Regions from separate parts of the Streptomyces sp. CA189 genome, predicted to be linked through region 2. Evidence: riboswitches for the same ligand, from Rfam matches in the RefSeq annotation. Region 2 holds a riboswitch; the other holds the start of a gene.
What was found. Region 2 has a riboswitch for S-adenosylmethionine ahead of AC061S_RS36125 (aminotransferase class V-fold PLP-dependent enzyme). Riboswitches for the same ligand answer to the same signal wherever they lie in the genome.
Positions count from the first base shown of each region.

Region 1: it holds a riboswitch for S-adenosylmethionine, as region 2 does, so the genes downstream of both, thrC (threonine synthase) here and AC061S_RS36125 (aminotransferase class V-fold PLP-dependent enzyme) in region 2, are expected to answer to the same signal.

Region 1 is NZ_JBWJVM010000059.1:3,413-6,781, reverse strand. Features, by position in the region: gene AC061S_RS31940 (ubiquitin-like small modifier protein 1) at 146-424, opposite strand; gene thrC (threonine synthase) at 462-1,772, opposite strand; SAM riboswitch class I at 1,790-1,948, opposite strand; gene AC061S_RS31930 (glucosyl-3-phosphoglycerate synthase) at 2,134-3,150, shown strand; gene AC061S_RS31925 (DUF7927 domain-containing protein) at 3,188-3,369, shown strand, end outside.
Region 2 is NZ_JBWJVM010000076.1:24,581-27,949, reverse strand. Features, by position in the region: gene AC061S_RS36125 (aminotransferase class V-fold PLP-dependent enzyme) at 325-1,740, opposite strand; SAM riboswitch class IV at 1,997-2,113, opposite strand; gene trpD (anthranilate phosphoribosyltransferase) at 2,236-3,300, opposite strand.

The DNA.
Region 1 (3,369 bases), on a different contig from region 2:
GTCAACCCTGTCGCGGCCCGCTCATATGCGGCGGGCAAGAACAGCGGAGGGGACTTCCCCAACTCTACCGCGCCCAACCAAGCAGAATTGCCCCCTCCGTTTAGTAACGGAGGGGGCAATTCAGTTTCTACGAGCCGTTGGCTGCTCAGCAGCCGCCCGCGACAGCGGGGATGATCGAGATGCCGGCGCCGTCCGGAGTGGACGTCTGCAGCCCGCCCTCGAAGCGCACGTCGTCGTCGTTGACGTAGACGTTGACGAAACGGCGCAGCTTGCCCTGGTCGTCCAGGACGCGCGCGGCGATGCCGGGGTGGCTCGCCTCCAGGGACTGGATGACCTCTTCGAGGGTCGCGCCCTCGGCGGAGACCTCGGCCTGGCCGCCGGTGTAGGTGCGCAGGATGGTGGGGATGCGGACGTTGACGCTCATGGCGCTACTGCCTTTCCGGGGTGCAGGGAGAAGAGGATCAGGCCAGGTTGGCGGCGCGGAACGCGTCCAGGCTGGGGCGGATGGTGGCGGTCTGGCCGCTGTCGGCGGCCACCGCCTCCAGGGTCTTGAGGCCGTCACCGGTGTTCAGGATCACGGTGGTCAGCGTGGGGTCGAGCTGCCCGTTCTCGATGAGCTTCTTCGTCACGCCGACGGTCACGCCGCCCGCGGTCTCGGCGAAGATGCCCTCGGTCTGGGCGAGGATCTTGATGGCCTCGACGACCTGCTCGTCGTTGACGTCCTCGACGTAACCGCCGGTGCGGCGTGCGATGTCCAGGACGTACGGGCCGTCCGCCGGGTTGCCGATGGCCAGCGACTTGGCGATGGTGTTCGGCTTCTGCGGGCGGACCACCTCGTGACCGGCCTTGAAGGCGGTCGAGACGGGCGAGCAGCCCTCGGCCTGGGCACCGAAGATCTTGTATGGCTTGTCCTCGACGAGGCCGAGCTTGACGAGCTCCTGGAGACCCTTGTCGATCTTCGTGAGCTGCGAGCCGGACGCGATCGGGATGACGATCTGGTCGGGCAGCTGCCAGCCGAGCTGCTCGCAGATCTCGTACGCCAGGGTCTTGGAGCCCTCGCCGTAGTACGGGCGCAGGTTGACGTTGACGAAGCCCCAGCCCTCGCCCAGCGGGTCGCCGATGAGCTCGGAGCAGAAGCGGTTGACGTCGTCGTAGTTGCCCTCGATGCCGACCAGGTCGCCACCGTAGACACCGGCCATGACGACCTTGCCCTGCTCCAGGTCGTGCGGGATGAACACGCAGGAGCGGAAGCCGGCGCGGGCGGCCGCGGCGCCGACGGCGCCGGCCAGGTTGCCGGTGGAGGAGCAGGAGAGGGTGGTGAAGCCGAAGGCGCGGGCGGCCTCGACGGCGATGGCCACGACGCGGTCCTTGAAGGAGTGCGTCGGGTTGCCGGAGTCGTCCTTGACGTACAGCTTGCCGGTGACGCCGAGCTCCTTGGCCAGGTTGGCCGCGTCCACGAGCTTGGTGAAGCCGGGGTTCAGGCTCGGCTTGGAGGCCACGTCCGCCGGGACGGGCAGCAGCGGCGCGTAACGCCAGATGTTGTTCGGGCCGGCCTCGATGGCGGCGCGCAGGGCTTCCGGGTCGCCCAGCGGCAGGTCGTAGGCGACTTCGAGCGGTCCGAAGCACTCGGCGCAGGCGAAGATCGGGCCGAGCTCGAAGCGGGTACCGCACTCACGACAGGAAAGGCCGGTGGCGGGACCGAGATCGACAGAGGTGCTCGAAGCGGTGTTTTCAACGGTTTCGGCAGAGGTTGCGACAGACTGTGCAGCCATGATGGCGAGGCCCTTTCTCCTCATCTTCCCCATGGCGCACTTCGCCATGAGACGGAATTGGCACCTTCCCTAGCCGGGGACCTCGCTGGCGGCGCTGGAATGCGCGATCGCGAGAACCGACTGGAGGGTTGCCGGGGCTTCAACGGGCCGTGTCCCTCTGCCCCTCTGGATGAGCGGTATGGCACCGGCACACGCGCTCTATGGCGCGCCGGTGCGTTTGTACGCGGGCCCCCCGGCATGCGGTGGACCTTCGCGTTGTTCAAGACTGTAACCGAAGGCCCGGGTGGTTGAGACAGCCGTCCGAACCGCGAGATGGATCACATTTCGGTCCAAACCAGTGAAGAACCAGGGAGTGCTGAAGGTGCTGGAAGAGGTGGAGCGCTGGCTGGCAGACCGCTCCTGGTCAGCCGCCGACCGACCGCTCGGCCAGTTGCTTTCCGCCAAGCGGGCAGCGGGCACCACGGTGAGCGTGGTGCTGCCGGCGCTGAACGAGGAGGCGACGGTCGGCGAGATCGTCGAGGTGATCCGGCGCGAGCTGATCGAGGGCCTGCCGGTGCCCCTGGTGGACGAGCTCGTCGTGATCGACTCGGGTTCCACGGACCGCACCGCGGAGGTCGCGGCCAAGGCCGGGGCCCGGGTGGTGCACCGCGACGAGGTCCTGCCGCGGATCCCGGCGCTGCCCGGCAAGGGCGAGGTGCTGTGGCGCTCGCTGCTGGTCACCAGCGGTGACGTCGTCTGCTTCGTGGACGCCGATCTGCGCGATTTCTCGTCCACCTTCGTCTCCGGGATCGTCGGACCGCTGCTGACCGATCCGGACGTGCGGTTCGTCAAGGCGATGTACGACCGCCCCCTCGGCCCGGAGTTCGGCGGCCCGGAGTTCGGCGGCCCGGAGTTCGGCGGCCCGACCGCCCCGGCCTCCTCCAAGGCCCACGGCCAGGGCGGCCGGGTCACGGAGCTGGTGGCCCGCCCCCTGCTCAACCTCCACTGGCCGCAGCTGGCCGGCTTCGTCCAGCCGCTGGGCGGCGAGTACGCCGTGCGCCGCGAGCTGCTGGAGCGGCTGCCGTTCCCCGTGGGCTACGGGGTCGAGCTGGGCCTGCTGGTGGACGCGCTGCACACGGCCGGGCTGGACGCGCTGGCCCAGGTGGACGTGGGCGTCCGGCTGCACCGGCACCAGGACGGCCAGGCACTGGGGCGGATGGCCGCGGCGATCTACCGCACGGCGCTGGCGCGGCTCGCGCGCGGGCACCTCGTACGCCCCGAGCTGACGCAGTTCGAGCGCGGCCCGGAGGGGTTCGTACCGCACACCTACGCCGTGGACACCGAGGAGCGGCCGCCGATGCGGGACATCGAGGAGTACGCGCGCCGTCGCGTGGCGTAACGGCCGAATCGGACCCTATCGGTCTAATTTCCCTTTCATGGGGTTTATACGTTTCAGACATGTATGGGGAGCTGCCCTCGCGACGGCCGGGGGTGCGGCGCTGCTGTTCGGCTCGCTGAGCGGACCGGCCGTCGCGGAGGTGGTCTCCCCCTTCGAGAAGCGGTACGACGAGGCGCTCTACGGGGACTTCGTCACGCTGGGCAACACGGTGATGGGCTG
Region 2 (3,369 bases):
GCGGCGGCTTCACGCTCGTCGGAGCGCGTCGACACCGACCACTTCCGGTCCAGGGCCTCGGCCCATTCACGGACGCGACCGCGCTCGTCGTTGTAGAGCACATGGGCGGGCGCGACCTCCCGCCCCACCCAGCACGTGTCGGTTCCCGCGCCGTAGAACGGCCCCGGCACATTGCGCCAGTCACGCCGTGCCCACGCGTCGGGCCATGCGCCCCATGGTGGGCTGTACTCCGGTACCCAACTCGCGTTGCCCGGCAGCGGCTCACCGGTGACGCAGGCCCGCACGGTCGCTATCGGGTCCCAGTAGGTCACGCCCCGCAGCCTCTCAGACGGCCGGGACGCAGCGGCCCTCTTCGGTGCGGTACTGCCACTTGGCGCCGTCCGCGACGAGCTCCTTGACGGCGCGGACGAAGCGCTCCACGTGCTCGTCGGGGGTGCCGGCGCCGAAGCTGACGCGGATCGCGTTCAGGGACCGCTCCCCCGGGGCCGCCTCCGGGGCCCCGCACTCGCCCTGGGCCTGCGGCTCGCTGCCGAGGAGGGTGCGGACCAGCGGGTGGGCGCAGAACAGGCCGTCGCGGACGCCGATGCCGTACTCGGCGGAGAGCGCGGCGGCGAAGTGCGAGCTGTTCCAGCCGTCGACGACGAAGGAGATGACGCCGACGCGGGGGGCGTCGTCGCCGAAGAGGGACAGGACGCGGACCGCCGGAACCTCGGCGAGGCCTTCGCGGACCTTGGCGATGAGCCGCTGCTCGCGGGCGACGAGGTTCTCGAAGCCGGCTTCCTTCAGCGCCTTGCAGGCGGAGGCGATGGAGTAGACGCCGATCACGTTCGGGGAGCCGGCCTCGTGGCGGGCGGCGGTGGTGTGCCACTCGACGTCCACGCCGCCGTCCTCGCGGCGGGCCACCTTGCGGGAGGCGCCGCCGCCGGCGAGGTACGGCTCCGCCTCCTGCAGCCAGTCCGCGCGGCCGGCGAGCACGCCCGAGCCGAAGGGGGCGTAGAGCTTGTGACCGGAGAAGGCGACCCAGTCCACGTCGAGGTCCTGGACCGAGACGGGGTGGTGCGGGGCCAGCTGGGCGGCGTCCAGGACGATGCGGGCGCCGTGGGCGTGCGCGGCGGCGGCGAGTTCCTTGACGGGCCACAGCTCGCCGGTGACGTTGGAGGCTCCGGTGACGCAGACCAGCGCCGGGCCCTTGGGGTCTCCCCAGCTCGAAGAGCTAGGGGATGGGTCACGGTCGGCCAGGGCGCGCTCCAGGGTGGCGACGGCCTCGTCCGGGGTGCGGGGGGCGTTGAGGTAGGTGACCTGTGCGTTCGTCCACGGGAGCAGCGAGGCGTGGTGCTCGGTCTCGAAGACGAAGACCTGGCAGTCGGCTGGGAGCACGGCGGCGAGCAGGTTGAGGGAGTCGGTGGTGGACCGGGTGAAGATCACCTGATCGGAGGGGCGGCAGTCGAGGAACTCGGCGACCGTGACCCGGCTCTGCTCGAACAGGTCGGTGGAGAGCTGCGAGAGGTACCCGGCGCCGCGGTGGACGCTGCCGTAGTACGGGGCGTACGCGGCCACGTCGTCCCAGACCCGCTGCAGGGCGGGGGCGCTGGCCGCGTAGTCGAGGGCGGCGTAGGTGACCTCGCCGCCGGTGACGAGCGGCACGGTGACCTCGCGGCCGAGGACCGCCAGGGGCTCGGCACAGGCGGGGTCGACGGCGGCGGCAGCAGTGGTGGCGACGGCGTTCAGGGTTGCGGACATGGCGGTATCTCCCGGCAGGCAGGTGTGAATGGCTTCGGTGTGCCCGTACGCGGATACGGCGCTGCGGCCGTTCGGGGTACGGGAGTGCCCCGGAACGCGGATCGGCCACCGCACACAGATGTGCTGCCGCAGATGTACTGCGGGTACGCGGAAGTGACCCTGTTCGGAGGGGTGAAGAAGGGGCGGAGTCGCCCTATCGCATTCGCTTGCTCACGGAAAACGCTCCTCGAGAGACCAGGACCCCTGGCGTTCGAGGGATCCGCGCTTGCCGTAGACCTCACTGCCTACGACCTGGTCATCACCCGGGGCACCCCGCCACGGAAGGAGGGTTGCCGGACAGCAAGCCGGGGCCTAAACGCTGTCACTCGTGACCTGAGGAGCATCCTGCCACACGATCTTGCGAACGCAAGACCCCGGTCCACATGGCGGACCGGGGTCAGTGCTGGATCTTGGCCGGATCCCGTCGAACGGGGACGGGAACGGTGACCGGGACGGCTACGCGTTGCTCGCCGCCACCCAGCGTGCCAGCGCCTCGCGAGCCGATCCCGAGTCCACCGACTCCGCCGCCCGTACGACACCGGCGGCGAGCTGCTCCTCCAGGGTGCCCGGGCCCGGGTCCAGCGCGACCAGGGCCGCCGCCGAGTTCAGGAGCACCGCGTCGCGGACCGGGCCGGTCTCGCCGGCCAGCAGCCGGCGGGCCACGTCCGCGTTGAACGAGGCGTCCGCGCCGGCCAGCGCGGAGACGTCCACCAGCGAGATGCCGATGTCGCGCGGGTCGAAGCCCTGCTCCCTGACCTCGCCGTCACGGACCCACCAGACCCGGGAGGTCGCCGTGGTGGTGAGCTCGTCGAGCCCGTCGTCACCGCGGAAGACCAGTGCCGAGGAGCCCCGCTCCGCCAGGACTCCCGCGACGATCGGGGCCACCCGCGCGTCGGCCACACCGGTGGCCTGCGACCGGACCCGCGCCGGGTTGGTCAGCGGGCCGAGGAAGTTGAAGGTGGTCCGGATCCCGAGCTCCCGGCGGGCCGCCGCCACGTGCCGCAGCGCGGGGTGGAACTTGACCGCGAAGCAGAAGGTGATCCCGGCTTCCTCGGCCACCTCCACGACCCGCGCGGGGGTGAGGTCGAGGTTGACCCCCAGCTTCTCCAGGACGTCCGAGGAGCCGCTCGCGGAGGACGCGGCCCGGTTGCCGTGCTTGACGACCTTGGCACCCGTACCGGCCACCACGATGGCCGACATCGTGGAGATGTTGACCGTCTTGGCCCCGTCGCCGCCGGTGCCGACGATGTCCACCGTCCGGCCCGGCACCTCGATCAGGTTGGCGTGTTCGTACATGGCGCGGACCAGGCCGTTGATCTCGGCCACGGTCTCCCCCTTGGCCCGCAGCGCGACGGCGAATCCGGCGATCTGGGCGTCGGTGGCCTCCCCGCGCATGATCCGGTCCATGGCCCAGGCCGTGTCGTCGGCGCCGAGGTCCCGGCCGGACAGCAGGGCGTCCAGAACGCCCGGCCAACCGCGGGCCGCCACGCTGTCGCCGCCTGCCGGGGTCACCAGGTTCATGGTCCGCTCCTGCTGCTCGTGGGGGATTCCACGTCGAATGGGAAGGGCTTCAGCCTATCCAGCGCCGGG